One region of the Thermoanaerobacter siderophilus SR4 genome, then DNA from elsewhere that is predicted to be linked to it. Evidence: riboswitches for the same ligand, from Rfam matches in the RefSeq annotation. Region 1 holds a riboswitch; the other holds the start of a gene.
The links. Region 1 has a riboswitch for FMN ahead of ribD (bifunctional diaminohydroxyphosphoribosylaminopyrimidine deaminase/5-amino-6-(5-phosphoribosylamino)uracil reductase RibD). Riboswitches for the same ligand answer to the same signal wherever they lie in the genome.
Positions count from the first base shown of each region.

Region 1 (12,534 bases):
TATATGTCAATAATAAAATTAAAGAATTATTTGGGAGAGATGTAAAATGAGAGAAATAGAATATCTTCTAGATTTAGCCGAAATAAAAGACACAGAGTACAAAAATTTATTGGCTTTACTTTCCCTCATAGATTTACTAGTAGAAAAAGGAATTATAACGCGAAGCGAACTTGCCCAAAAATCAAAAGAAATAGCAAAAATAAAAACCGCCCTTTAAAAAATCCGTTTCGGCGGATTTTTTTATTATAGTCAATAATTACTCTTAATGATAGACTTTCATCAATTCTCATATTATAATAAAGAAAAAGGAGGTCAAAACGGTGAATAATTTTCTATTGAGATACGGTGATATAATAAAAAAAGCACTGCTCATTGTTGCTGTCTTTATTATATTTTACTTAATCATATTTAAAATTATTCCTTTCTTGATGCCATTTGTAGTGGCTTTGCTTTTCGCTGTGATAATCGATCCTGGTGTAAATTTCTTAGAGAAAAAATTAAAGGTGCCGAGAGGATTAGCATCCTTTATTTTACTTTTGATATTAATAGGCGTGATAGGATCACTTATTGCAATATCAATAACACAACTTATATATGAACTAAGTTCTCTTGCGGAAATAAGTACAAATTATGCAAATACTATTAATGACATAATTTTAAATCTCGTTGATAGAATAAGAATGTATTACGTAACATTACCCCCAAATATTACATCCCTTATTGAAAACAACATGCAATCGATTTTAAACTATATATCATTATTTGCAAAAAATCTTGCTACATGGCTTTTGAATTTTGCAACAAAATTGCCTAATTTTTTCTTTATGACTTTGATAACACTCGTTGCTACTTTTTTTATAAGCAAAGATAAACAGCTTATACTAGATTTTATAAAAAGGCAGATTCCATCTCATTGGGCACAGCATGCAAAAAATATTCAGGTAGACCTTTTAAAGACATTTTTCGGTTATCTGCGAGCAGTAGCAACAATAATGCTTATAACCTTTTTGGAAGTCTCCATAGGCCTTGCAATGATAGGTTTTGACTATCCATTTCTATTGGGTCTTCTTGTAACCATTGTAGATGCATTGCCCGTACTTGGTTCTGGTGCTGTCATGGTACCATGGGCGCTTTATAACATCATAATGAAAAACTACATGGTAGGGATATATCTTTTAATACTGTACGGCTTGGTGGTAGTTGTAAGACAAATGATAGAGCCTAAGATTGTAGGTCAGAGTATCGGACTTCATCCTCTTGTTACGCTTTTATCTATGTTTATAGGTGCAAAACTTTTCGGTGCTTTAGGGCTTGTAATAGGGCCTGTATTTGTAGTAGTATTTAAAGCTCTTCAAAAAGCAGAAATTATTCCTCCTTGGAAATAAAATAAGGGCATTTTGCCCTTATTTTATTTCATCTATTAGATTTGCCATCTCTATTGCTGTAACGGCTGCCTCAAAACCTTTATTCCCACCTTTTGTTCCCGCCCTTACAATAGCTTGCTCAATTGTATCTGTGGTAAGAACGCCGAATATAACTGGAACTTCTGTATCAAGAGATATTTTTGCAATACCTTTTGATACCTCATTTGCAACGTAATCAAAATGGGGTGTCTCTCCTCTTATTACTGCTCCAAGTGCAATTACTGCATTATATCTTTTAGATTCAGCCATCTTTTTAGCTATAAGTGGTATTTCAAATGCTCCAGGTACCCATGCAATTTCAATATCTTCATTTAAAGCACCATGCCTTTTTAGGGCATCAAGTGCTCCTTCGAGAAGTTTGTTAGTTATAAATTCATTGAATCTGCTTACCACAATTCCAAATTTCTTTCCTTCTACCGTAAGTTTTCCTTCGTATATTTTCATAACTATGCACTCCCCTTACTAGTGTTCTTCACTGTGCTTATAATTACATTCAATTCACTTTTTGCATAGCATTTCACACTTCCAAAATTAGATGTCCCATTTTTTCTTTTTTTGTTTTGAGATATTTTTCATTATAATAATTTGGACAAATTTCTATAGGAATCCTTTCTACAACCTCAAGACCATAGTCTAATAATTCCATAATTTTTTGCGGATTATTTGTCATAATCCTTATCTTTTTAACTCCTATATCTTTCAAAATCTGGGCAGCTATGCTGTATTCTCTTAAATCGGGTGGAAAGCCAAGCTTAATATTCGCTTCAACAGTATCAAACCCTTGATCCTGCAAATGATACGCCTTAATCTTGTTTAAAAGTCCTATACCCCTTCCTTCCTGTCTCAGATAGACTAGTACTCCTCCTTCCTGTCCTATTCTTTCCATTGCCGCATGAAGCTGGTCACCACAGTCACATCTTAATGACCCCAATATATCCCCCGTCAGGCACTCTGAATGTATCCTCACAAGTACAGGATCCCTATTTATGTCTCCTTTAATCAGAGCTACATGCTGTTTTCCTGTTAATATTTCTTCATACCCGACAATTTCAAAATTCCCATATTTTGTTGGAAGTTTCGCCTGTGCTACCCTTCTCACAAGTATTTCATTTTTCATTCTGTACTCTATTAAATCTTCAATAGATATAATCCTCAACCCAAATTTTTTTGCAAACTCCAAAAGGTCAGGCAGCCTTGCCATATTTCCATCATCTTTTATGATTTCGCATATTACTCCAGCAGGTTTGAGTCCCGCAAGAACTGCAAGGTCTACAGCTGCTTCTGTATGTCCTGCTCTTACTAAGACACCACCATCTTTTGCTCTTAAAGGAAAGATATGTCCTGGCTTTGTAAAATCTTCTGGCTTTGAATTATCATCTACTAATTTATTCACCGTTAGTGCTCTTTCGAAGGCAGAAATACCAGTGGTACATTCTTTATAGTCTACAGATACAGTAAAAGCAGTTTCTTTATGGTCAGTGTTATTCTCAACCATCTGGTAAATGCCAAGGTCATCAAGTCTCTTTTCTGTCATTGGAACACATACAAGACCCCGTCCATACTTTATCATAAAGTTGATATGTTCTCCGGTAACTTTTTCTGCTGCCATGACTAAGTCGCCTTCATTTTCCCTGTTTTCATTATCAACAACAATAATCATTTTTCCTTGCTTTATATCTTCTATTGCATCTTCTATCCTATCAAACATAGTCTTTCCTCCTTAACTTAGAAAAGTCATCTAAATCTATATAAATCCATTTTCTTTCAATAAATCTTTTATATCCTTTTGCGCTATTAGTTTTTCTACATACTTAGAAAGTATATCAACTTCGATATTCACACTATCTCCTACCCTTTTATAACCCAATGTCGTCTTAAGCATTGTATGTGGAATAATTGAAACAGTAAAATAATCATCTCCATCTTCAACAACCGTTAAACTTATACCATCTACCGCAATGCTTCCCTTACGCACAATGTATTTTGTAAATTCTTTATTGATAGCTATCTTAAATATAAAAGCATTTTTTTCCTGCCTTTTGTCTATGATTTTTCCAGCGCAATCTATATGACCAGTTACGATATGCCCACCCATTCTCCTTCCAACTTGAAGTGCTCTTTCAAGATTGACAATGTTTCCAATTTTTAAATCTTTTAAATTGCTTGCTCTCATGGTTTCAGGCATAACGTCAGCTACAAAACTTTCGTTTGACATATTAGTAACAGTTAAGCATACACCGTTAACTGCTATACTATCACCTATTTTTGTTCCCTCAAGGACTTTGCTACATTTTATAACAATTTTTGTAAAAGTACCATGTATAATATTTTTAACAGTTCCTGTTTCTTCTATAATTCCAGTAAACATACGCCATAACCTACTTTCTTACATATGCTGTTATTAGTATATCATCATCTATTCTATCAATCTCTATATTTTTTAATTCTATTGAATTTTCTATATTTGAAAAGCCTATACCTTCTACAGGTGTTAAAGCATTTTCTCCTCCTACTATTCTAGGTGATATAAAAAACATAACTTTATCAACAATTCCCTCTTTAAGTGCAGACCAATTTAATGTCCCACCGCCTTCAATCAATACACTATCAATCCCCCTCTCTCCAAGTTTTATCATTAGCTCTTTTAAAGGTACTTTTCCATTGTCGTTTTTTAATATAATAACTTCAATATCCATATCTTCAAGTTTCTTTCTTACACTGTTTGGCATAAGTTCTGTTGTAGCAATTATCGTTTTTGCCGCTTTGTCTCTTATTACATTTGAGGCAAGTGGCGTTCTACCTCTACTATCCACAATAATCCTTACAGGACTTTTGTACCCCTCTAACCTTGTTGTAAGCATTGGGTTATCCTTAATTACTGTATTTACCCCAACCATAATCGCGGATACACGTCCTCTTATTTTATGAGCAAATTTTCTTGATTTCTCATTTGTAATCCATTTAGAATTTCCATTATAACAAGCAATCTTCCCATCAATGCTCATAGCAGATTTTAATATTACAAATGGAATTTTTGTCGTAATATATTTAACAAATATTTCGTTGAGTTTCCTCGCTTCTTTCTCCATCATCCCAACCTGTACTTCTATTCCCGCCTCTTTTAACCTTTTTATACCATTTCCGCTAACTTTAGGATTTGGGTCTTCCATCGCTATATACACTCTCTTAATGCCAGATTTAATTATTTCTTCAACACAAGGTGGTGTTTTGCCATAATGGCTGCAAGGTTCAAGTGTTACAAACATAGTAGAACCTTTAACATCTTCAACTGCATTTTTTAATGCATTTACTTCAGCATGGGGACCTCCAAAATATTCATGATAACCCTCACCTATTATTTTTCCATTTTTAACTATTACAGCACCCACAAGTGGATTAGGGTTTGTGTATCCCCATCCTTTTTCAGCCAGTTTTAAAGCCCTTTTCATATATTCTTCCAATTTAATCCCTCCTATACTAAAAAATCCTGAAGGTTAAACCTTCAGGGTTAAAAAAACCCCAGAGAATATATTCCCTGGGGAATATTTCTCCTTCTCCCATCCAGACTTTAACTGTCGGCCTCGGAATTTCACCGAGTCTGCCAAAAGGCTCGCGGGCTATACCGCCGGTACGGAATTTCACCGATCCCTGAAGGTTTTATCCAATTGTATTTTCAACAGTTCCCCCCGCGGGGATAAATGGAAGCACCATCTCATCTTTGTCTATAATACATTCTATCATAAAAGGTCTTTTTTCGCTATAGGCTTTTTTAAACGCTTTTTCAAATTCTTCTTTTGTTGTAACTCTTATTCCTTCTACTCCAAAGTCGTTTGCAAGCTTAGCAAAATTCAAATTTGCGTTCAAATCTGTGTGGGAAAATCTCTTGTCATACAAAAGATTTTGCCACTGTCTTACCATGCCTAAAGTTTGGTTGTTGAGTAGTACCGTTATAACCGGAATATTATATACAGCAGCTGTTTCTAAGGCATGTATATTCATTCTTAAACTTCCATCACCTGCAATGTTTACAACTCTTTTATCTGGCCTTCCTACTTGCGCTCCTATTGCAGCAGGAAGCCCAAAGCCCATTGTCCCTAATCCCCCTGATGTAACAAAGGTTCTGGGGTGTTTAAATTTATAAAACTGGGCAGCCCACATTTGATTTTGTCCCACTTCAGTGGCTATTATAAGGTCATCGTTCGAAATTTCTTGAATTTTTTCTACTATCCACTGAGGCCTCAAAACTTCATCGTTTTTATACTTTAATCCGTGCTTTTCTCTCAAGAAAGAAATTTCCTCTAACCATTCTTTTCTCTCAATGAATGGAAGTTTATTCGTTAAAAGTTTCAATACTTCTTTTACTTTACCTATAATTGCTACCTCTACTTCCACGTTTTTCCCTAATTCTGCAGGGTCAATATCAATATGGACTATTTTGGCATTCGGTGCAAGTCCTCCTGCTTTGCCAGCGACTCTGTCGCTAAATCTCGTTCCTATCGCTATCACAAGGTCTGATTTATACACAGCCAAATTTGCAAATCTGCTTCCATGCATGCCAATAAGACCTAATGACAAAGGATGGTCTTCTGGAAAGCATCCTAATCCCATTAAAGAAGTAGCAACAGGTATATTGGTCTTCTCTGCAAATTCTATAAGTTCCTCTGATGCTTCTCCCCAAATCACTCCTCCTCCTGCAAATATTACAGGTTTTCTACTTTGCAAAATGAATTCAATGGCTTTGTCTAACTCTTTTTGCGAAACTATTCCATTGACATTGTTTTTTATATTAATACTATCTCCCATTTCCTTAACATATTCTATATCAGCATTCTGTATATCTTTTGGAATATCTACTAACACAGGACCAGGCCTTCCACTTTTGGCTATTGCAAATGCCTGCCTTATTGTATCTGCCAGTTTATCAGGAGACTTTACAATAAAGTTGTGTTTAGTTATAGGCATCGTAATACCTGTTATGTCAACCTCTTGAAAAGCGTCTTTTCCTATGAGATTTGTAGGAACCTGTCCTGTTATCGCCACAACAGGTACTGAATCCATATAAGCATTAGCTATACCCGTTACAAGATTGGTAGAACCGGGGCCAGAGGTAGCAAAGCAAACCCCTACCCTTCCCGTAACTCTTGCATAACCATCTGCCATATGGGCTGCCATTTGCTCGTGAGTAGCTAAAATATGCCTTATATCAGAGTCATAAAGAGCATCATAAATGGGAATAACTGCTCCTCCTGGTATGCCAAATATAGTATCAACGCCCATCTCTTTTAAAACTTCTATAACTACTTGCGCTCCTTTTAACTTCATATACCTCCCCCCTTAAAAACTGCACCTGTATTTGCAGAAGTCACCTGTTCTGCATATCTTGCCATATAACCAGTTTTTATCTTTGGTTCAGGTCTTACCCATCTTTTCATTCTTTCTTTAATCTCCTCATCAGTTAATTTCACATTAATTTTTCTTGCGGGAATATCAATTTCAATAATATCCCCATCTTCAATAATCGCTATTTCTCCTCCTTCCATAGCTTCCGGAGAGACGTGTCCTATGGAAGCTCCTCTTGTTGCACCTGAAAATCTACCGTCTGTTATAAGAGCGACATCTTTGTCAAGTCCCATACCTGCAAGGGCTGAAGTAGGACTTAACATTTCTCTCATTCCCGGCCCACCTTTTGGACCTTCGTATCTTATTACTACCACATCGCCTTTCTGTATTTTCCCACCATATATTGCTTCAATAGCCTCTTCTTCAGAATTAAATACCTTTGCTGGTCCTTCATGTCTTAACATCTCTTTTGCTACAGCAGATGCTTTTACAACAGCTCCTTCTCTTGCAATGTTCCCGTACAGTATCGCAAGACCTCCAGTACTGCTGTAAGGGTTGTCTATTGGCCTTATCACATCATGATTTAAAATTTTCGCGTCTTTTATATTCTCTCCCAATGTCTTTCCTGTAACTGTTAACACTTCAGTATTTATGAGATCAGCTTTCGTCAGCTCTTTTAAAACAGCTGAAATTCCGCCTGCAAAATAAAGGTCCTCTATGTGGTATTTCCCTGCAGGACTTAATTTACATAAATTAGGTACTCTTGTACTAATCTCATTAATCTCATTTAAAGGTATATCTACGCCTGCCTCATGAGCTATAGCTTTTAAGTGCAATACTGTATTTGTAGAACCACCTAAAGCCATGTCTAAACTAAAGGCGTTTATAAATGCCTCTTTTGTAAGTATATCGGAAGGTTTAATTCCTCTCTCTACAAGCTCCATGATTTTCATTCCAGCTTGTTTTGCAAGTCTTATCCTTTCAGAATAAACAGCTGGAATTGTGCCATTTCCTGGAAGTCCCATTCCTAAAGCTTCTGTCAAGCAATTCATAGTATTTGCGGTAAACATACCAGAGCAGGAACCACAGGTAGGGCAAGCGTTAAGCTCTATCCTGTAGAGGTCTTCCTCAGTGATTTTACCAACCTTGTGAGCCCCTACCGCCTCAAAAACACTGCTCAAATCACAGGTATCTCCATTACACTTTCCTGCAAGCATTGGGCCTCCGCTTACAACTATTGCAGGAATATTTAGGCGTGCTGCTGCCATAAGCATTCCCGGTACTATTTTGTCGCAATTAGGTATAAGCACAAGCCCGTCAAAACCGTGGGCCATTGCCATGATTTCAATGCTATCTGCAATAAGTTCTCTACTCCCTAAAGAGTATTTCATACCTTTATGGTTCATGGCAATGCCATCACAAACACCAATAGTGGAAAACTCTATAGGGGTTCCTCCTGCCATTCTGATGCCTGCTTTTACAGCTTCAGCTATTTTGTCTAAATGCATATGACCTGGTATAATTTCATTTTTTGAGTTTGCAACTCCTATAATAGGCCTTTTTATCTCTTCATAAGTCAAGCCTAAAGCATATAAAAGTGACCTATGCGGCGCCTTTTCAACTCCTTTTTTTATGCTATCGCTTATCAATCTCCTCACCCCTTTACATACTCTACCACTTTATCTCCCATCTCCTGAGTATTTAAAATTATTCCTTTTCCTAAATCAAAAGTCCTATAACCTGCCTCTAAAACTTTATTTACTGCATCCTTTATGTCATTAGCAGCATCTATAAGGTCAAAAGAATATTCCAGCATCATAGCAACTGACAGTATTGTAGCTAAAGGATTTGCTTTTTTTGTTCCAGCAATATCTGGAGCAGAACCGTGTATAGGTTCATAAAGCCCCACTTTATCTTCTCTTAAGCTAGCAGAAGGAAGCATACCTATAGAACCTGTAAGTTGGGAAGCCTCGTCACTTAATATATCGCCAAACATATTGGAAGTGAGAATTACATCAAATTGAGAAGGATTTTTAATTAGTTGCATAGCACAATTATCTACATACATATGGTTTAACTCAACATCAGGATATCTCTTACTTATTTCTTCTACCGTTTTTCTCCACAATCTTGAAGAATCCAAAATGTTTGCCTTGTCTACAGAAGTGACTTTCTTTTTCCTCTTTAAAGCCGCTTCAAAAGCAATAACCGCTATCCTTTCTATCTCTGAAGTCTGGTACACTTCTGTATCATAAGCCTTAAAACCATAATCTATAGCAACTGTTCCTCTCGGTCCAAAATAAATGCCACCAGTAAGTTCTCTTACCACAAGAATATCTAAACCCTCTTGTAATAACTCGTTTTTTAAAGGAGAAGCTTCTTTTAAAGGAGGATAAAGAACAGCAGGCCTTAGATTTGCATAAACCCCTAGGCTTTTTCTTAAAGCCAGAAGACCCGCTTCTGGCCTTTTATCCCCCTCAAGGTCATCCCATTTATGTCCACCTACTGCTCCCAAAAGAACAGCATCGCTGGAAAGACATGCATTTTTTGTCTCTTCCGGATAGGGAACACCATATTTATCTATAGCTTCTCCTCCAAAGGGATACTTTTTTACATCAAATTTAAGTTTGTACTTGTCTTCTATAGCAGACAAAACTTTTAACCCTTCTTCTATGACTTCAGGTCCAATTCCATCTCCAGGCAAAACAGCAATTTTAAACAATGTCACACCTTCTCTCTGACATAATTTATAAGTCCACCATATTTCATTATTTCTTTTATGAAGTCAGGAAAGGGTTGAGCTTTAAATTCTGTTCCCTTAGTCAAATTTTTTATGATTCCATTATCTGTATCAACCAAAACAATATCACCTTCTTCAATCCCATCTACTGCCTCTTTGCATTCTAATATCGGAAGCCCTATATTTATCGCATTTCTGAAAAAAATTCTTGCAAACGACTTAGCAATTATACAGGATATACCAGATGCTTTAATAGCAATTGGCGCATGCTCTCTGGAGGATCCACTACCAAAATTTTCACCTACAACCAGTATATCTCCTTCTTGAACTTTGTTTTTAAACTCTTTGTCTAAATCTTCCATGCAATGCTGTGCCAATTCTTGTGGGTCTGATGTGTTTAAATACCTTGCTGGTATTATAACATCTGTATCTATATTGTCCCCATATTTTATGGCTTTCCCCTGCATCATTCTACCTCCTCTGGACTTACGATATATCCTGCAATAGCTGAAGCCGCCGCAACAGCTGGACTTGAAAGATACACTTCACTCTCAGGATGTCCCATTCTTCCTACAAAATTTCTATTAGTAGTAGCCAGTGCCCTTTCTCCTTTAGCCAGAATTCCCATATGTCCGCCAAGGCAAGGTCCACACGTAGGAGTAGATACTGCCGCACCTGCTTTTATAAACTCTTCGATGTAACCTCTTTTAACACATTCTAAGTATATTTCCTGTGTTGCAGGAAAAATTAAAAGTCTTACATCAGGATGAACCTTTTTGCCTTTCAATATCTTATAAGCTATCTCCATGTCTGATATGCGTCCATTGGTGCAAGAACCAATAACCACTTGGTCTATTTTCACTTTTCCAACCTCATCAATATTTCTGGTGTTTTCAGGCAAATGAGGAAATGCTACTTGAGGCCTTATCTCATCCAAATTTATCTCATAAACCTCACTGTACTCAGCATCTTCATCCCTTTCAAATACTTTATATTCTCTTTTTGCTCTCCCTTTAACATATGCGTCGGTAATTTCGTCAAAATCGAAAATACCGTTTTTAGCCCCTGCTTCAATTGCCATATTGGCAATTGTGAATCTATCGTCGATTGACAAAGCTTTTATGTTTCCTGTAAATTCCATAGATTTGTATAAAGCTCCGTCAACTCCTATTTTTCCGATTATATACAAGATAACATCTTTTCCGCTTACCCATTTTTGCAAATTGCCTTTTAACACAAATTTTATAGCTTCTGGCACTTTAAACCAAGCCTTGCCTGTCGCCATCGCTGCCGCCATGTCAGTGCTTCCAACTCCTGTAGAAAAACAAGTAAGAGCGCCATAGGTACAAGTATGAGAATCGGCACCTATGACAACATCCCCAGGAAGTACAAGTCCTTTTTCGGGTAAAAGTGCGTGCTCTATTCCCATTTGCCCTACTTCAAAGAAATTTACTATTCCATGTTTTTTTGCAAATTTTCTCATTATATTCACTTGCTCCGCCGATTTTATATCTTTATTAGGAACAAAATGATCAGGAACAAGGGCAATTTTTGTATTGTCAAAAACTCTATCAATGCCTATCTTTTCAAACTCCTTTATAGCAACAGGAGCAGTGACGTCATTGCCTAACACCATATCCACATCAACTTCAATTAACTCCCCTGGTTTTACTTCTCTACCAACTTTTGCTGACAATATCTTTTGTGTCAATGTTAAGCCCAAGCTTCTCCCTCCTTAAAACTCCTAAACTCTTCCAAAGTCTCTTCAACAACAAATCTTATATCCTCATCCACAATGACCTTTTTTCTGTCTGCCAAATCTTTAAACCTTCTAAAAGCATCACTTAATTCTCCTGGTGAAAGATTATTGTACCCCAATTGTTTGACTTTCAATTCAAAAGCATTTCTTCCTGAAAGCTTACCTAATGCAAAAGTATCTGGAATTATTCCAATGTCCTCTGGTTTCATTATTTCATAAGTAGCTCTGTTGTTTATAACTCCATGTTGGTGAATTCCCGCTTGATGTCTAAAAGCATTAGCACCTACAATTGCTTTATTAGGTTGGAGTTTAATTCCTGCAAGTTCGCTTACCAATTTGCTTGTATTGTATATCTCTTTAGTGTTTATTCCGTGAACAAGGCCAAAATAATCTTTTCTCGTATTTAATGCCATCACTACTTCTTCCATAGCTGCATTTCCTGCCCTTTCTCCTATTCCGTTTACAGTCACTTCTACCTGAGTTGCTCCGTTTTCTATGGCAGACAAAGAATTCGCTACAGCCATTCCTAAATCATTGTGACAATGAGCACTTATCATTACTCCATCGATGTTGGGAACATTATTTCTGATGTATTTTATGAGTTCTCCAAATTCTCTTGGCATCGCATATCCCACAGTATCGGGCACATTTATTACATTTGCTCCTGCATCAATTACCTCACTAAAAACTTTTACTAAGAAATCCCAATCAGTCCTTGAAGCGTCTTCTGCTGAAAATTGAATCTCATCAAATTTTCCTTTTGCGTATTTTACCATTTCAACGGCTTTTTCAAGCATTTCTTCTCTTGACATCTTAAGTTTGTATTTAAGATGTATATCAGAAGTTGCGATAAAAACGTGTAATCTCGACCTTTCAGCATTTTTCAAAGCGCTGCTAGCTCTGTCTATATCCTCTTTTACAGACCTTGCCATTGCAGCAATAGTAACACCTTTCAATTTATCAGCAATATTTTTAACTGCTTCAAAATCTCCATTAGAAGCTGCTGGAAATCCTGCTTCTATGACATCAACTCCTAAGGATACCAACTGTTTTGCTATTTCAAATTTATCGTTAATGTCAAAGTTGACGCCAGGAGTCTGCTCACCATCTCGTAACGTAGTGTCAAAAACAATGACTCTTTTGACCCCCATCGCCTATCTACCTCCTTATTCATTCTTTTTTAATCCAAGCCATCATTTCTCTCAAACCTTTGCCGACTTTTTCAATAAGATGATTTGCCTCTTTATCTTTTATAGCATTATACTGTGGTC
Region 1 covers NZ_CM001486.1:1,264,108-1,276,641, reverse strand. Annotated here, with positions in the region: gene THESIDRAFT1_RS13385 (hypothetical protein) at 47-217, shown strand; gene ytvI (sporulation integral membrane protein YtvI) at 321-1,385, shown strand; gene ribH (6,7-dimethyl-8-ribityllumazine synthase) at 1,404-1,868, opposite strand; gene THESIDRAFT1_RS06145 (bifunctional 3,4-dihydroxy-2-butanone-4-phosphate synthase/GTP cyclohydrolase II) at 1,942-3,132, opposite strand; gene THESIDRAFT1_RS06140 (riboflavin synthase) at 3,169-3,792, opposite strand; gene ribD (bifunctional diaminohydroxyphosphoribosylaminopyrimidine deaminase/5-amino-6-(5-phosphoribosylamino)uracil reductase RibD) at 3,803-4,885, opposite strand; FMN riboswitch at 4,970-5,084, opposite strand; gene ilvB (biosynthetic-type acetolactate synthase large subunit) at 5,082-6,746, opposite strand; gene ilvD (dihydroxy-acid dehydratase) at 6,743-8,413, opposite strand; gene leuB (3-isopropylmalate dehydrogenase) at 8,419-9,486, opposite strand; gene leuD (3-isopropylmalate dehydratase small subunit) at 9,489-9,971, opposite strand; gene leuC (3-isopropylmalate dehydratase large subunit) at 9,971-11,227, opposite strand; gene THESIDRAFT1_RS06105 (2-isopropylmalate synthase) at 11,218-12,414, opposite strand; gene ilvC (ketol-acid reductoisomerase) at 12,434-12,534, opposite strand, start outside.

Region 2 (17,940 bases), 1.3 Mb from region 1:
ACCAGTGAAGCAAGAGTTATCCTCACAAGAGGCGATGAGGTTTTTGAGGGATATGCTGAAGGACCTAATACTGCAAGTAATAAATATAAAATAATTGCCAATGCTACTTTAGACTCTATTTCTAAATTGATTCCCAAAAACCATTTATTTTTATTGGAAGATGTCGATATATTTAATATAGCAAAAAACAGGATAATAGTTGTAGGGGTTACTCATGTGACAAATAACCAGGAGGAACTCCTTACCGGGTCTTGTCTTATAAAAAAAGATGAAGGGGAAGCTGTGGTAAAAGCCACATTAGACGCCGTCAACAGGCGTGTCATGTCGATTACATCCCTTTAGTTTTTTAACACCCAAACCGCTTAAAAGTTGCTTAGCGTAGCGTTACCTGAAGCCTAAGGGCAGAAGAGTTATCACAGCAAAGGAGGGTTTCAGGATGAACAAAACGACACTTATAAAAATATTGTTAGTTTTAATGGCACTTGCATTAGCTGGAGGTGCAAATTTAGCGTGGGGTTAGGCGGTTTGAGGTGTTTTTTAGATTGAAAATAGGAGGTTTATTATGCTTAACAAAAGAGTAAAAATATATATTTCTATAATAATAGCATTAGGACTATTTTTCATTGAATATTCTATGTTAAATGTTCCTACAAATAGAATTGTAGATATAATTTTATTTGGATTTTTTGCAGCTTTGGCTGAATCAATGCCAATATATATATCAAAAGAAATTACTGTATCTGTTGCATTTGCAATTGATTTAATGGCTGTACTTATTTTTGGCCCATATGAAGGTGCTTTGATTGCTGCTATAGGTATTGGTTTTCAAATTGGAAAATATATGGATGGTAGAGTAAGACATATATTTAATTTCCCTTATTATAAAACATTATTTAATATATCACAAATAGCTTTAAGTGTAGGTATTGGCGGATTAATATATAAATATACTGGAGGTATTCCTGGAAATTATATATATCCTAAACACCTTTTATCTGCAATATTAGCAGCAATTGTATATTATTTCTTAAATACTTCTATTGTAGCAATATTATTATCTTTTTTAACAAATAAATCACTTACATATGTTTTAACAAAAGAAATTAAATGGATGATTCCAAACTTTCTCTTTCTTGCCTTTTTAGGTATAGTCATGTCAGAAGCTTTTATAAGGATAGGTTATGTTAGTCTTATTTTACTTTTCATACCCCTTTTTATGATACGATACATGTTTAAGCTTTACATGGACTCAAAGCAGTCTTATTACGACACAATAAATGTGCTTGTAAAAGCTCTTGATGCAAAGGATAAATATACAGCGGGTCATTCAAAAAACGTTGAAAAAATTGCGGCTTTACTTTGTAGAGAATTTGGTTTTAGTGAGTCTCACACTGAAATGGTGAGGATTGCATCACTTTTACATGACATAGGCAAAATAGGTGTAAAGGAGGAAGTTTTAAATAAGCCAGGGAAGTTAACTGATGAAGAATTAAGCATAATAAAAGAACATCCCCAAAAAGGCTATGAAATTTTAAGAGATGTTCCGGCTTTAAAGGAGGCCTCTCTATGGGTGAAATACCATCACGAGTGGTACGATGGAAGTGGATATCCCGATGGCATAAAAGGTGACGAAATACCATTGGAAGCGCAGATACTTTCCCTCGCAGACGTTTTCGATGCTTTAGTTTCAGACAGGCCCTACCGAAAGGCTTTTTCACAAGAGGAAGCTTATAAAATAATTTTAGAACATGAAAGGACGCAGTTTAGCCCTAAAATAATAAACGCCTTTAAAAAAGCTTTTGAAAAGAATAGGGAGGAGTTTAAGCATGATATTTGATTCACTTGGTGCTTCTCTAATTTACGGAACTTTAAGAAGAGGAAAAATCAGCGGAATTGCTGATATTGACATAAAAAAACCCAGCCTTTTTATAGCTGCTTTTGTTTTGGAGTTTGGTATGTTAAACCTTGCTAATAAGTTTCACGTCATTATGGAATACCGGTCTTATATCCACTTCTTTGTTTATCTTTTGCTTTTCATAGGATTGTGGTACAATAGAGATAACAAGTATTTTAGAATAATAAGCATTGGAGTGCTTTTAAATTTTATCGTTATATTTGTCAACGGAGGAAGGATGCCTGTCTCTGTTGATGCTTTAAAGGCAGCGGGACTTAATAATCTCATCCCTGACCTTCAGGCAAATAAAATTGCTACCCATCAAGTTTTGACAAATTATACACGGTTAAAATTTTTAGCAGATGTTCTAGTATTGCCCAAACCTTATCCATTGCCAAAAACCTTTAGCATAGGAGATTTTATAATGGCGACAGGCACGTTTTTACTTGTTACAAATGCTATGCTTAAAAAGGTGAAGAATCATGACGGCACAAGAGCGAAGGAACAAAATAGTTGAAATTTTAAAGAATGCTAAAGAGCCTATATCCGGCTCTGACCTTGCTAAAAGGTTTGGAGTGACAAGGCAAATTATTGTGCAAGATATAGCTATTTTAAGGGCTAAAGGGATTAAAATATTGTCTACCCCTCAAGGTTATATAATAGACATTGTAAAAGAAAACACTGTAAAAAGGGTTTTTGCTGTCAAACACGGATACGACAGAACAGAGGAGGAGTTAAATTTAATAGTTGACAATGGCGGAAAAGTGCTAGATGTAATTGTAGAGCATCCCTTCTATGGGGAGATAAAAGGGCTTTTAATGCTTTCTTCAAGGTATGATGTAAGTAAATTCATGGAGTTTGTAAAAGAAGGAAAAGCGACCCTTTTGTCTTCTCTGACGGATGGAGTGCATCTTCACACTGTTGAAGGGGAAAATAAAGAGGTACTAGATAGAATACAAAAGGTCTTAAAGGAAAAAGGCTTTTTAATAGAATAAGGACTTAACCACTTTAAAAATTTTTAAAAAGTGGTTATTTTATTATTGACAGGTGTATATACATCTGTGTATACTATAATTGTGAAAAGTAAAAAATGGGGGTTTTAACGTGAAGACAAGAGAAATTACTATTGGAGGGCTTTTAGCAGCACTATCCCTTATTATACCTTTGGCTTTTGGAGGAGTTTTAGGGATAGTTATTCCGCCTTTCTCAGCCACACTGGCATCCCATGTACCTGTAATGCTGGCAATGCTTATAAGTCCTGCAACAGCGGTATTTGTGGGTGTTGTATCTGCGATAGGATTTTTAATAAAATTGGGACCTATAATAGCAGCAAGAGCAGCGGTTCACGCAGTGTTTGGCTATGTTGGAGCTAAAATGATACAAAGAGGATATTCTTTTCCCGTGGCGTTAGCTGTTACACTTCCAATACATGCTGTTTTAGAAGCAATTGTGGTGATGCCTTTTGGATTTGATTTTTACAAGGCTTTTGTGGTTGTAGGAGTAGGGACAATGATTCACCACACAATAGATTCTGCAATTGCATTGGCACTATTTTACGTATTAAATCCTATTTTGAAGTTTAAAGCTGTGGACATAAAAAATTAACCTTTTAAAAAGGAAACGTCTCATTTTGAGATGTTCTCAGTCTGTAGACAAACTCTTTATGATGTATTGGCATTTTGCATAAGTGAAGCGACTTGACAGAGCAGCAACTAAACTTAGCGAGACCGACAGACGAAGGCGGGGCCGAAGCCACGGATGGCGGAGGCGGGCACCTGAGACAGGGATGTCGAATGTGCCCGGAACCCCGCCTGAGTCAGAGGTCGAGCTTTAGTTTAGTCTGTGATGTCACCTGGAGCGAACGATGTAAAATGCCAATAAAAATGGAACTTTGTCTAAGACAGAGAATGCATCATTTTGAGACGTTCTTTTTTGTGAAAATTGTATGAAGAGAGTGTAAAATATTCTTGAAAAAAACTGCTTTTTATTGCCATAAAGACTGCATAGTGATATAATATATAGTTGATTAATAACCTTAGAAGGTGATAAAAATGTTGGGCTTAGTTGAAAAAATATTTGGCAGCTACAGTGAAAGAGAAGTTAAGAGATTGGAACCAATTGCCGATAAGGTTTTGTCATATGAAGATCAAATGGCAAGACTTACGGATGCAGAGCTTAGGGCGAAAACAGATGAATTTAAAAATAGATTGAAAAATGGTGAAACTCTTGATGATATACTTCCCGAGGCTTTTGCGGTGGTAAGAGAGGCCGCTTGGAGAACTCTTAAAATGAAACATTTTAGAGTGCAGGTGATAGGCGGCATTGTCCTTCACCAAGGACGCATTGCTGAAATGAAAACTGGTGAAGGTAAAACCCTTGTCGCGACATTACCTGCATATCTTAATGCTTTAGAGGGCAAAGGAGTTCACATTGTAACTGTCAATGATTACTTGGCAAAAAGAGACCGCGATTGGATGGGCAAGATATACGAGTTTTTGGGGCTGAGCGTTGGAGTAATACTTCACGATATGGGCCCTGAAGAAAGAAAAAAAGCCTATGCTGCTGATATAACCTATGGAACCAACAACGAATTCGGTTTTGATTATTTAAGAGACAACATGGTTATATACAAAGAAGACATGGTGCAAAGAGAACTTAATTATGCTATAGTAGACGAGGTAGATAGCATACTGATAGACGAGGCAAGGACTCCTCTTATCATATCTGGCATAGGCGAAAAATCCACAGACATGTATAAGTTAGCCGACAGATTTGTGAGGACTTTGAGAAAAGATGAAGATTATGTAGTTGATGAAAAAGCAAAGGCTGTAAGTTTGACTGAAAAAGGGATAGTTAAGGCAGAAAAATTTTTTGGAATTAAAAACCTTGCTGATATTGAAAATATGGAAATTTCTCACCACATTAACCAAGCCTTAAAGGCCCATGCTATAATGAAAAGAGATATAGACTATGTGGTAAAAGATGGTCAAGTCATCATAGTGGACGAATTTACAGGAAGGCTTATGTTTGGGAGAAGGTACAGTGAAGGCCTCCATCAGGCTATTGAGGCAAAGGAAGGGGTTAAGGTAGAAAGAGAAAGCAAAACTTTAGCCACCATAACATTCCAGAATTACTTTAGAATGTATAAAAAATTAGCTGGTATGACAGGTACAGCTCAAACAGAAGAGCAAGAATTTAGGGCTATTTATGGATTAGATGTTGTAGTAATACCGACTAATAAGCCGATGATAAGAATAGACCATCCTGATGTGATATACAAAACAGAAGAAGCCAAGTTTAAAGCTGTTGTTGAGGACATTGTAGAACATCATAAAAAAGGTCAGCCTGTTCTAGTTGGTACAATTTCTATTGAAAAATCTGAAAAATTAAGCGCCATGTTAAAGAAAAGAGGGATACCTCATCAAGTATTAAATGCAAAGTACCATGAAAAAGAAGCAGAGATAATAGCACAGGCAGGAAGAAAAGGAGCAGTTACAATTGCTACAAACATGGCAGGCCGTGGTACTGATATCCTTTTAGGAGGTAATCCTGAATTTATAGCTAAGAAAAAGATGCTTGAGGAGGGCTACTCAAAAGAAATTATTAACGAAGCTGCAGGATATGGCCCTGTTTCAGGCGAGGAAGTTAAAAAAGCCCGCGAGAGATATTTTGAGCTTCTTGAAGAGGCGAAAAAAGAGACTGAAAAAGAACACGATGAGGTTGTAAAGCTGGGTGGGCTTTACATTATAGGTACTGAAAGGCACGAAGCTAGGAGAATAGACAATCAGTTGAGAGGACGTGCAGGCCGTCAAGGTGACCCAGGAGAATCAAGATTTTATATATCTTTAGAAGACGACCTGATGAGACTTTTTGGCTCAGAAAGAGTAAAGAACATGATGGACAGTCTGGGAATTGATGATGACCAGCCCATAGAGCATAAGATTTTGACAAAACAAATAGAGCAGGCCCAGAAAAAGGTAGAGGGTATAAACTTTGACACTAGAAAACACGTTTTGCAGTATGACGATGTAATGAACAAACAAAGAGAGATAATATATGCCCAAAGGAGAAAGGTACTTGAAGGTGAAAACTTAAAAGAGTCTATTCTTGAGATGGTAAAAAGTATAATAGAGAGAAATGTTGAGATATATACTGCAGGAAGTAAGTATCCTGAGGAATGGGATATAAAAGGGCTTTTAGACCATCTTTACGACATGTTCCTTGAAAAAGACAGCGTGGCTATTGATGTTGATATAGATAGGCTTGACAAAGAGGTTTTGACTGACATAATATATGAAGAGGCAGTAAGACAGTATGAGAAAAAAGAGGCAGAAATTGGTCCAGAACAAATGAGGGAAATCGAAAGAATAGTTCTTTTAAGAGTTGTAGATACTAAGTGGATGGACCACATAGACGAAATGGACCAATTGCGTCAAGGCATAGGCTTAAGAGCTTATGGACAAGTGGACCCTCTTATTGAGTACAAAAAAATAGCTTTTGATATGTTTGAAGACTTGATACAAAGCATACAAGAGGATACTGTTAAATTCTTGTATCACATTCAAATTAATAAAGACAATATGATTCAAAGAGAACAGGTGGCGAAACCTATTTCCACTAATGTAGACGCAGAAGAGAAAAAACAGCCAGTTGTTAAAGGCAAAAAAGTTGGCAGAAATGACCCATGTCCTTGTGGCAGTGGTAAAAAATATAAAAAAATGTTGTGGTGCCAATATAAAATACTAAAAAGGAGAGATGCGGTTTGTTGCAAGACTACAAAGCAGAAGTTTCAAACATGATTGAAGAAATAAAAGAAATGGGGGTTTCTCTTTGACATAGAAAGTGTCAAAAGAGAAATAGAAGAAATAGACAAAAAGATGTCTGATCCTGCTTTTTGGAGCGATATAAAAAAGTCACAGGAATTAGCTAAAAAACAAAAAGCCTTAAAAGAACTTTTAGAAGAGTACAATTCTCTTGTGTCAAAATGGGAAGACTTAAATACACTTATTGAATTGGGTTTAGAAGAAGGGGATGAGTCGATAACTGATGAAGTAGACAAGGAATACAAAGAGCTCAAGAAAAAGTTAGAGGATTTAAAGATAAAAACCCTATTAAATGGCCCCTATGATAAAAACAATGCCATACTTTCTATTCATGCAGGCTCAGGTGGTACAGAGGCTCAAGACTGGGCGGAGATGTTACTTCGCATGTATACAAGATGGGCTAATGACAAAGGTTTTGAAGTAGAAACCCTTGACTATTTGCAAGGAGAAGAAGCAGGAATAAAAAGTGTCACTCTTATGATAAAAGGGCCTTTTGCCTATGGATATCTTAAATCAGAGGCGGGTGTTCACCGCCTTGTGAGGATATCTCCTTTTGATGCGGCAGGTAGAAGGCATACTTCATTTGCACTTGTGGAAGTACTTCCTGAATTAGAAAATGATATTGAAGTGGAAATAAGGCCTGAGGATTTAAAAATTGACACTTATAGGGCTTCGGGTGCGGGAGGACAGTATGTAAATAAGACGGAGTCTGCTGTAAGGATTACTCACCTTCCAACAGGCATAGTGGTTTCATGTCAAAGTGAAAGGTCTCAGATTCAAAACAGAGAAACTGCCATGAAAATGCTTAAAGCTAAACTTTTGGACCTCATGATGAAAGAGAAGAAAGAAAAAATCGAAGACTTAAAAGGAGAGCACAGAGAGGCGGCATGGGGCAACCAAATAAGGTCGTATGTCTTCCAGCCTTATACCCTTGTTAAAGACCACAGGACAAATTATGAAGTGGGAAATGTTCAGGCAGTGATGGATGGGGAAATAGATGGATTTATAAACGCTTATCTAAAGCAAAAATCACAAGGGATATCTTAAAAAGGTATCCCTTTAAATTTATGTGAGAAAGGGGTAAGTTATGGATAGAGTAAAAGAAACGTTAAAAAAAGAATTTAATCTTAAAGACTTTCAAGTGGAAAATACAATAAAGCTTATTGATGAAGGAAATACAATTCCTTTTATTGCAAGGTACAGGAAAGAAGCAACAGGAAGTTTGTCAGATGAGGTTTTAAGAAATTTTTATGACCGACTTACATATTTGAGAAACCTTGAAGAGAAGAAACAGGATACTATAAGGTTAATTGATGAGCAGGGAAAACTGACAGAGGAGATAAAAGCAAAAATAGAAAATGCTACAACTTTACAAGAGGTGGAGGACATATACAGGCCTTTTAGGCCAAAAAGAAGGACAAGGGCGACCATTGCGAAAGAAAAAGGCTTGGAACCTCTTGCAAAGGTTATTTCTTCAAATGAGGTAACAGATGGGGATGTAGAGGAATACGCAAAGCCTTATCTTAATGAAAATGTTCCAACAGTTGAAGAAGCATACCAAGGGGCAATGGATATAATTGCAGAGGATATATCTGATGACGCTGATATAAGAAAATACATAAGAAGTTTTACGTGGAATAACGGAATTATAGTGACACAGGCGTTAAAACAAGAAAGGTCTCCCTATGAGATGTATTATGACTATAAAGAAGCTGTAAAGACAATACCGCCTCATAGAATACTGGCGATAAATAGGGCAGAAAGGGAAAAATACATATCTGTAAAAATTGAGATAGATAGTGAAAGGATAATAAATAGGCTTATAGAATCAAAAGTAAATAAAGCTTCAATATTTGCAGAGTATTATAAGAAGGCAATTGAAGATTCCTATAAAAGGCTTATTGCTCCTTCAATAGAGAGGGAAATAAGGAATACTCTTACGGAAAAAGCAGAAGAAAAGGCAATAATAGTTTTTAAAGAAAATCTAAAAAGTCTTTTACTCCAGCCGCCAATAAAAGGACACGTTGTTATGGGATTCGACCCAGCGTATAGGACAGGGTGCAAGATTGCCATTGTGGATGAAACGGGAAAACTTTTGGATACTGCAACAATCTACCCTACTCCTCCTCAAAATGATTTTGAAAATTCTAAAAAGGTTTTAAAAGAATTAATAGAAAAATACAATGTCACTTTAATCGCTTTGGGAAATGGAACTGCTTCAAGAGAGAGTGAAATGTTTATAGCAGAGCTTATAAAAGAACTTTCAAGAGAGGTAAAATATGTGATAGTGAATGAAGCAGGTGCATCAGTCTATTCTGCTTCTCCAATAGGTACAGAGGAATTTCCTGATATAAACGTAAGTTTAAGAGGAGCTATCTCACTGGCGCGAAGGCTTCAAGACCCATTGGCAGAGCTTGTAAAAATTGATCCAAAGTCCATCGGGGTAGGGCAGTATCAACACGATGTAGACCAGAAAAAATTGGGGGATGCCTTAAATGGAGTTGTAGAAGATTGTGTAAACAGCGTAGGAGTTGATTTAAACACTGCATCAGTATCTTTATTAAAATACGTTTCAGGAATAAATGCTGCTATTGCCAAGAATATTGTAGAATATAGAAATCAAATAGGGAAATTTACAAATAGGGAGCAGCTTAAAAATGTAAAAAGGTTAGGAGATACTACTTTTACACAATGTGCGGGTTTTTTGAGAATTTTGGACGGTGACAATATCTTTGACTCAACAGCAGTTCACCCAGAGAGGTATGAAACTTTAGAAAAACTTTTGAAAAAATTTGGATATGAGAAAGAAAAACTAGATAGAAAAAGTTAAAAGATTTTGCTAATTCTTTAGAAGAATACGGACTAGAGAGGATTTCAGAGGAATACGATATAGGACTTCCTACTCTTTATGATATAGTTTCAGAGCTTAAAAAACCTGGAAGAGATCCCAGAGAGGATTTGCCTAAGCCAATTTTGAGGTCTGATGTAATGACTATAAATGAGCTAAAACCAGGCATGGAGCTTATGGGAACAGTTAGAAATGTTACTGATTTTGGCTGCTTTGTAGATATAGGGGTTCATACTGATGGGCTTGTCCACATTTCTGAGATGTCTCAAAGCTACATAAAACATCCTCTTGATGTGGTTTCAGTGGGAGACATTGTAAAAGTGAGAGTTTTAAGTGTTGACATTGAGAGAAATAGAATTTCTCTTTCAATGAAATAAAAAATTTTTTAATTAGTACCCCCTAAAAATTTATTTCTTCCTCCGAAATTATATAGTGAAAATAAGGTAAATCAAACAAAGGAGGAAGAGAGTATGAAGAAAATATTAGCTTTTGTGCTTATGGGGTTACTCGTTTTTTCTTCTGCTTTAACAGTCTATGCAAAGCCAGATAAGGCGAAACATGAGCTAAAAATTAAAACAGAAACTAAACTGGAGGCAAAAGGAGAAACTAAAAATAAGGTAGAAGTCCAAACGCAGACAAAATTAGAAGCTAGCGTGAAAGCTAAGGAATTTAAAGGGAAGGTATCTGTCAACAAAAAAGAGATAAAATTTGACATACCTCCAGTGATAAAAGAAGGAAGAACCTTAATCCCTGTGCGGGCTATAATGAATGGTTTTGGGGCAAAAGTGGACTGGGACGAAGAAACCAAGATAGTTACTATTACAAAAGGCGATATAACAATTCAACTTGTTTTAGGTGAAACAAAAGTTTTAGTAAACGGTAAAGAATATACTTTAGACGTTCCGGCAATGGAAATAAGTAATAGAACATTTGTGCCAGTTAGATTTATATCTGAGATTTTAGGGGGAAAAGTAAATTACGATAAAGAAACAGGAGATATAGAAATTGAAGAAGAAGATCAAACGGAGATAGAAAATAATTCTGAAGAAAGTACAGTATCTCAGGATGTGTACGCAAATACAAATGAGACAGTCACAAACAGTGTATACGGCACCGATGAAGAAGTAGAGGGAAATGATTAAAAAATACATAGGCAATTGGATGTTGCAAAACCGGCAGTAAAATGCCGGTTTTTTGTATAGACAGTGCTTTTATTGACATGGCTTTGAATGAATCCTATAATAAAATTACAAACATAGGACCGTAAGAAAACGGGGGGAGAAAAATGCCAAAAGCCAAATGGGTTGGAGGTAATAAAGGTAAAGTCGGATTTACCTTTAGTGTTTTTGGCCCGGGCTCTCAAAATGCTATTAAAAGGTCTATTAAAAAAATTATTATGTATGGCATAGGGACAGGGCTTATGTTAGGAGCAGGGAAAAAGTATGGAAAACGCTTGTTACCTTTTGTACGTGGAAAGGGAAGAAAATATTTGAATTATGCTGGTAGGGATGTTTCGCAACTTTACGATTATTTTGTAAAAAGAAAAAAGAGAAATGGATAAAAAATTGAGGTGTAAATGGATGAAAATGCACAAAACTTATGTAATAAATTTATTTTTAGTAGTCATTTTTGCCATTACCCTAGTGGTTATTATGGCAACTTTTGGAAGGAATTTTGTTTTGTTAATTGACAACCCTTATGAATTTAGGCAGTGGATACACAGCTTTGGTAAGTTTAGTGTTATTGTATTTATAGGAGTTCAAATACTTCAAGTAGTTATATTTGCCATACCGGGAGAAGTAGTGCAAATTGCAGGGGGATACCTTTTTGGGACTTTTTTTAGGCACTTTATATTCTGTCATAGGTATTACTATAGGTTCTCTTATTTGCTTTTTGATAGCGAGAGTTTTAGGTTATAATTTTGTGAGAAGTATTGTTTCAGAGGAAAATTTGAAAAAATTTGATTATATTATAAACAATCCCAAAGGAGAAACTATTCTTTTTTTGTTGTTTTTTATACCTGGAATGCCTAAAGATGCCCTTTCCTACATTGCAGGAATTACACCGGTTAAGTTTTACAATTTTTTCATCATTACTCTTTTTGCGAGACTTCCAGGCATATTTTTTTCAGCCTATATAGGGGCAAATTTGGGAAATAAAAATTACTTTATGGCAGGAATCGTTGCAATTATCGCAGTATTATTGTTTTTAATAGGGGTTTATAAAAAAGATGTCATAATGGAAAAATTAAAAAAACTTTAATAAAGTAAGATTTGACGTGGTTGAACAGAAAAGTTTAGTGAATATGTTTTGTAAAGATAATGATTTCATAAAATTGTTTCTTTGTGCTATAATGTTAATATATAATGAATTCAGGGGGGAATTATATGTACTTATTAAAAGGTGGAAAAATCCTGACAATGGCCGGCAAAATTTATGAAAAAGGAGACGTGCTCATCGACGACGGGAAAATTGTAGATGTTGGAGAGGATTTGATTGCTCCTTTGGATGCAGAAGTGATTGATGTTCAAGGCTTAACTGTTATGCCGGGCTTAATTGATGCTCATTGCCATCTTGGAATGTGGGAAAACGCTATGGGATTTGAAGGAGCAGATGGAAACGAAGCGACAGACCCTATAACTCCGCAACTTAGAGCGATTGATGGAATAAATCCAATGGATAAGTATTTTGAGGAGGCTTATCAAGCAGGGGTTACGACTGTTGCGACAGGTCCTGGCAGTGCTAATGTTATAGGAGGACAGTTTGCAGTTATAAAAACTTATGGTAAAAGAATAGATGATATGATAGTAAAAGAACCAGCAGCGATAAAAGTCGCTTTTGGTGAAAATCCTAAATCCGTTTACCATGAGCAGCATAAAATGCCTTCAACTAGAATGGCGGTTGCGGCTCTTTTAAGGCAAGAGCTTATAAAAGCTCAGGAGTACATGGAAAAGATGGAGCATGCAGAGGAAGACAAAAAGCCTGAAAGGGACTTAGGCCTTGAAGCATTGGTAAAAGTATTAAAGAGAGAAATTCCACTGAAAGCTCATGCTCATAGAGCAGATGATATTTTTACAGCTTTAAGAATTGCAAAAGAATTTAATGTAGATATAACCATTGACCATTGTACTGATGGCCATTTAATTGTTGATGAATTGGTGAAAGAAAATGCTAAAGTTATTGTGGGACCTTCATTGTCTGAAAGGTCAAAGATTGAGCTTGTAAATCTAAGCTTTAAGACAGCAGGTATTCTTTCAAAAGCAGGACTTACAGTTGCGATAATGACAGACCACCCTGTAATACCTCTCAATTACTTGCCTCTATGTGCTGCTTTAGCTGTAAAGGATGGTATGGATGAAATGGAGGCTTTAAAAGCCATCACCATAAACCCTGCGAAAATTTTAGGAGTTGACGACAGGGTGGGAAGCATTGAAAAAGGGAAAGACGCTGATATTGTAGTCTTTGATGGAGATCCATTGGAAGTGAAGACAAGGACAAAATATGTATTTATTAATGGGAAATTAGTACATAAAGCATAAACTGTCATGGGGCTATTTATTTAGAGGAGTCTGAATAAATAGCCTCATAATTTTTTATAACTTTAAAAAATTTTTTATGCAGTCTGAAATTCTATGATTTATTTTTATTCATGCCATGTTTTATTTGGGGAATTTTTAAGGCTTTATCTTGGGATATTTGAATAATTATTTAAAACTTTACAAACAAAAGATTTTTTTAAATTATTTTTATACAAAACGTTTACATTAATTTACTGAGTTAAATTGCAAAAGTTATTTTATTGGTTTATACTATAGGTATATAAAGTTGATGGATAGGTAGTATAGTAAAAGGGACAGAGGGGGTTACAGAGTTGGAGAAAAACACAAATTGCTTGCGAGTCTATTCTGAGATTGGAAAATTAAATTCTGTCCTCCTTCATAGGCCTGGTAAAGAATTAGAAAGGTTGACCCCTGAGTTTTTAAGTGAGCTTCTTTTTGATGATATTCCCTGGCTTAAAAGGATTCAGGAGGAACACGACAAATTTGCGCAAGCTTTAAAAGAAAACGGAGTGACAGTTTATTATTTAGAAGATTTATTGGAAGAGGTTTTACAGGATACTGGAATAAAAGAGTTTTTTATATATGATTTGGTTTCATATATGAATACTTCTTTAGAAGTTAAGAAAACAATTACAAATTTTTTAAAGGAAAGAACCCCCAAGGAAATAGTGGACTACGCTATTGCAGGACTTTTGAAAAAAGAAGTGCATGAGGTGGAGCCTCAATCTTTGGTGGATTATGTCTATAAGGATTCCCCATTTTTTATAAATCCTTTGCCAAACTGCTATTTTATGAGAGACCCTGCTGCGGTCATTGGCAATGGTGTGATGATAAGCAGTATGAAGACAACTGCTCGAAAGAGAGAAGCCATGTTGCTTAAGTATGTTTTTAAGCATTCTAAGACTTTAAAAGTACAGGAGAATCTATTGTGGTATGATTATCGTTCAGAGTATCCTATTGAGGGGGGAGACGTGTTAGTTCTCAGCAAAAAAGTAATAGCTATTGGAATAAGTGAAAGAACCTCCCCACAGGCAATTGAAGAAATTTCTCTTACTCTTTTAGAGAGAGGAGAAGAGTTACAAGAGATAATCGCTTTAGAAATTCCAAAAAAACGAACTTTTATGCATCTTGATACAGTTTTTACTATGGTGGATGTGGACAAATTTTTAATATATCCTGGTATAAAAGAAAAATTGAAGGTTTACAGGATTACAAGAGGAGAAAAGGGAACAATTAGAGTGAAGGTAGAAGAAGACTTTACAAAAGTTTTAGAGACTTCATTGGGCCTTGATAAAGTCAATTTAATTGAAAGTGGAGGAGGTGACGAGATAACAGGAGCAAGGGAACAGTGGAATGACAGCACGAATACCTTGGCCATTGCTCCAGGAGTTGTAATGGCATATAACAGAAATGAGATAACCAACACCACCTTAGTAAATCATGGAATAAAAGTTATTGAAATTGAAGGCTCTGAATTAGTGAGGGGACGCGGTGGCCCAAGGTGTATGTCGATGCCTTTAAAGAGAGAAGATATATAAACCTTTTGACTAATAGGGTAAGATAATATAAAATTAATAAAGTAAAATTACTAAAAGGAGGATGACTATGGCATTTAATTTAAAGGGCAGGAGTTTATTAACTTTAAAAGATTACACCCCTCAAGAAATAAGATATATTTTAGACATTGCTAAACAAGTAAAAGCAGAGAGAAAAGCAGGGGTTGTACATCAAAGATTTTTAGGTAAGACTATTGCTCTCATTTTTGAAAAGAGGTCCACAAGAACGAGATGCGCTTTTGAAACTGCCTTTGGTGAAGAAGGAGGACATCCAGTATTTTTATCAACAGATGACATTCAGTTGGGAGCTAAAGAATCAATAGAGGATACTGCAAGAGTTTTAGGAAGAATGTTTGATGCAATAGAATTTAGAGGGTTTAAACAGGAGACCGTGGAAATTTTGGCAAAATATGCAGGTGTTCCTGTGTACAATGGCTTAACTGACGAATATCATCCAACTCAAGTTTTGGCTGACCTTATGACAATAGAAGAAGAATTTGGGAGTTTAAAAGGAAGAAAGCTTGTATTTGTAGGGGACGGAAGGAATAACATGGCTAATACTTTAGCGGTAGGCTGCGCTAAGATGGGGATGCATTATGTGATTAATTCTCCAAAAGAATTGTGGCCTTCACAAGAGTTCATAGATGAAATCAGGCAAATGGCAGCTGAAAATGGAGGAACTTTTGAACTTACTAGTGTGCCAGGAGAGGGCCTTGAAGGTGCAGATGCTATTTACACCGATGTGTGGGCGTCAATGGGAGAAGAAGCAAAGGCTACAGAGAGGGAAGCTCTTTTGAGACCTTTCCAAGTGAATGAGGAAATGATGAAAAAGACAGGAAGAGAAGATACTATATTTTTGCATTGCTTGCCCGCAGTAAAAGGACAAGAAGTTACTTTTGATGTTATAGAAGGTAAACAATCTAGAGTGTGGGACCAAGCAGAAAATAGAAAACATACAATTAAAGCTGTGATGATTGCTACTCTGCTTTAAAATTGGTTACAGGGGAGGACATTATGAGGGAAAAAGTTGTTATTGCCTTAGGAGGGAACGCTCTGCAGGATGTGAATACGCCTCCTACTGCAGAGGCTCAAATGGAAGTAGTGAAGAGGACAGCGGGGTATTTAGTGGATATAATTGAAAAAGGGTATTCTGTTGTAATTACTCATGGCAATGGTCCTCAGGTGGGGAATATAGTCATACAAAATGAAGTCGCATCAAAAGTTGTCCCTGCAATGCCTTTTGATGTGTGTGGGGCAGAGAGCCAGGGTATGATAGGATATATGATTCAACAGGCATTAGGGGAAGTTTTGAAGGAGAGAAATATCAGAAAAGAAGTAGCAACTATTATAACACAGGTTGTAGTGGATAAAAATGACCCTGCTTTTAAAAAACCTACAAAGCCAATAGGACCTTTTTACACAAAAGAGGAAGCTGAAGTTTTAATAAAAGAAAAAGGTTATGAAATGGTAGAAGACAGTGGAAGAGGATATAGAAGAGTTGTTCCCTCCCCTGACCCAAAAGAAATTGTAGAACTTAATACAATAAAGTTACTTGAAAAAAATGGGGTAATAGTAATAACAGTTGGGGGAGGAGGAATCCCTGTTATTAAGGAAAATGGCAATTTAAAAGGAGTAGCTGCCGTAATAGACAAGGATTTGGCTTCTGAAAAATTGGCAGAAGATATTGATGCAGATGTGCTGTTAATTCTTACAGCTGTTGAAAAGGTAGCAATAAATTACAACAAGCCAAATCAAAAGTTTCTTGACAAAATGACAGTGGAAGAGGCAATAAAATACATGGAAGAAGGCCATTTTGCACCAGGCAGTATGTTTCCAAAAGTTAAAGCAGCAGTGAGGTTTGCAAAGTCAAAAGTAGGAAGGCGAGCTATAATTACTTCTTTAGGCAAAGCATTAGAAGCTTTAGAGGGAAAAGCAGGCACAGTTATAAGCTTATGAAAATAAATTAAAAATTTTTCACAAAAACTATTGACAAAGAGAGATAAAAGTGAGAGAATAAAATTAAAATTGAATAAGATGAAGGTAAATCTTCGGGGCAGGGTGAAATTCCCGACCGGCGGTATAGCCCGCGAGCCGCGCATGCGGTCGATTTGGTGAAATTCCAAAGCCGACAGTGAAAGTCTGGAGGGGAGAAGATTTTCTTTTTGTGCCTATTTTTGCGAAATAAATCACAAAAAAATCCTGAAGATTTATCTTCAGGATTTTTTTAGTAAATAAAATTGGAGGGATGAATTGTGGAAAAAACCAAAACACAAGCCATAGTAAAAGTGGGATTTCTTTCTGCTACAGCTTTTATATTGATGTACTTGGAATTTCAGGTACCTCTATTCCCTGGCTTTTTAAAGCTGGATTTTAGTGACGTACCTGCATTAGTTGCTTCTTTTGCTATGGGACCTTTATATGGTGTAATGGTCGAGCTTATTAAAAACATAATCCATGCTACTATAACTCAATCGGGTGGCATTGGAGAAATTGCAAATTTTTCTGTGGGTTCTATATTTGTATACACAGCAGGCATAATATATCAATTCAATAAGACGCGAAAAAATGCCCTTATATCTATGGCAATTGCTACAGTAGTGATGGCTTTTACTGCTTCACTTTTGAATTATTATGTTTTTCTGCCTTTGTACCAAAAAGTTATGGGATGGCCTATGGATGCTATCATTGGTATGAGTAAGGCTGCAAATAAAAACATAGTGGATGTTAGAACCCTTATAGCTTATGGTATTTTTCCTTTTAATGTGCTAAAAGGAATTATGCTTTCGTTAATCACTTTATTGATATATAAAAAGCTTTCACCAGTTTTGAAACATTGATTTTTTTGAGAATCCTCAGCGCATGCTGGGGATTATTTTTATGTGCGCCCGGCATGGGCGATAACTAGGCGGTGAAAGTCCGCTGTGGGCTTGGTAGTGGGAACCACTAGCCAAGAGCAAGGGTGTCCATCGTGAGGTGGAATCTGAAGGAAGCTTAAGGCAAAATCTCGGTCTGATGAACAAGAACCAGATAAGAGGCTGAATTGGGATGGATGAGTTTGCGTAACAAAACGAAGTCCAACACTACCCGAATCCCATACAGTAAATCTGGCAGATATATGAGATGAAAGTTATCGTTCTTACCCGGGGAGGTCTCAAGGATAAGTCATGGAAGTAAAATCTGAAGTGACAACCCATACAGTGATGTATGGTTGAACCTTGAGAAGTCAGCAGAGGTCATAGTACTTATCTAGACATGAATA
Region 2 covers NZ_CM001486.1:1,028-18,967, reverse strand. Annotated here, with positions in the region: gene THESIDRAFT1_RS00110 (hypothetical protein) at 1-342, shown strand, start outside; gene THESIDRAFT1_RS00105 (HD-GYP domain-containing protein) at 563-1,837, shown strand; gene THESIDRAFT1_RS00100 (DUF5317 domain-containing protein) at 1,827-2,411, shown strand; gene THESIDRAFT1_RS00095 (transcription repressor NadR) at 2,377-2,889, shown strand; gene THESIDRAFT1_RS00090 (hypothetical protein) at 2,999-3,499, shown strand; partial or broken gene secA (preprotein translocase subunit SecA) at 3,946-6,640, shown strand; one part of gene prfB (peptide chain release factor 2) at 6,657-6,725, shown strand; one part of gene prfB (peptide chain release factor 2) at 6,727-7,764, shown strand; partial or broken gene THESIDRAFT1_RS00075 (Tex family protein) at 7,805-9,942, shown strand; gene THESIDRAFT1_RS00070 (copper amine oxidase N-terminal domain-containing protein) at 10,036-10,707, shown strand; gene THESIDRAFT1_RS00065 (hypothetical protein) at 10,851-11,126, shown strand; partial or broken gene THESIDRAFT1_RS14675 (TVP38/TMEM64 family protein) at 11,146-11,827, shown strand; gene THESIDRAFT1_RS00055 (amidohydrolase) at 11,953-13,104, shown strand; gene arcA (arginine deiminase) at 13,437-14,663, shown strand; gene argF (ornithine carbamoyltransferase) at 14,731-15,672, shown strand; gene arcC (carbamate kinase) at 15,696-16,637, shown strand; FMN riboswitch at 16,722-16,840, shown strand; gene THESIDRAFT1_RS00035 (ECF transporter S component) at 16,934-17,518, shown strand.
Region 2: linked by a shared signal. The riboswitch ahead of THESIDRAFT1_RS00035 (ECF transporter S component) and the one ahead of ribD (bifunctional diaminohydroxyphosphoribosylaminopyrimidine deaminase/5-amino-6-(5-phosphoribosylamino)uracil reductase RibD) in region 1 are both predicted to bind FMN.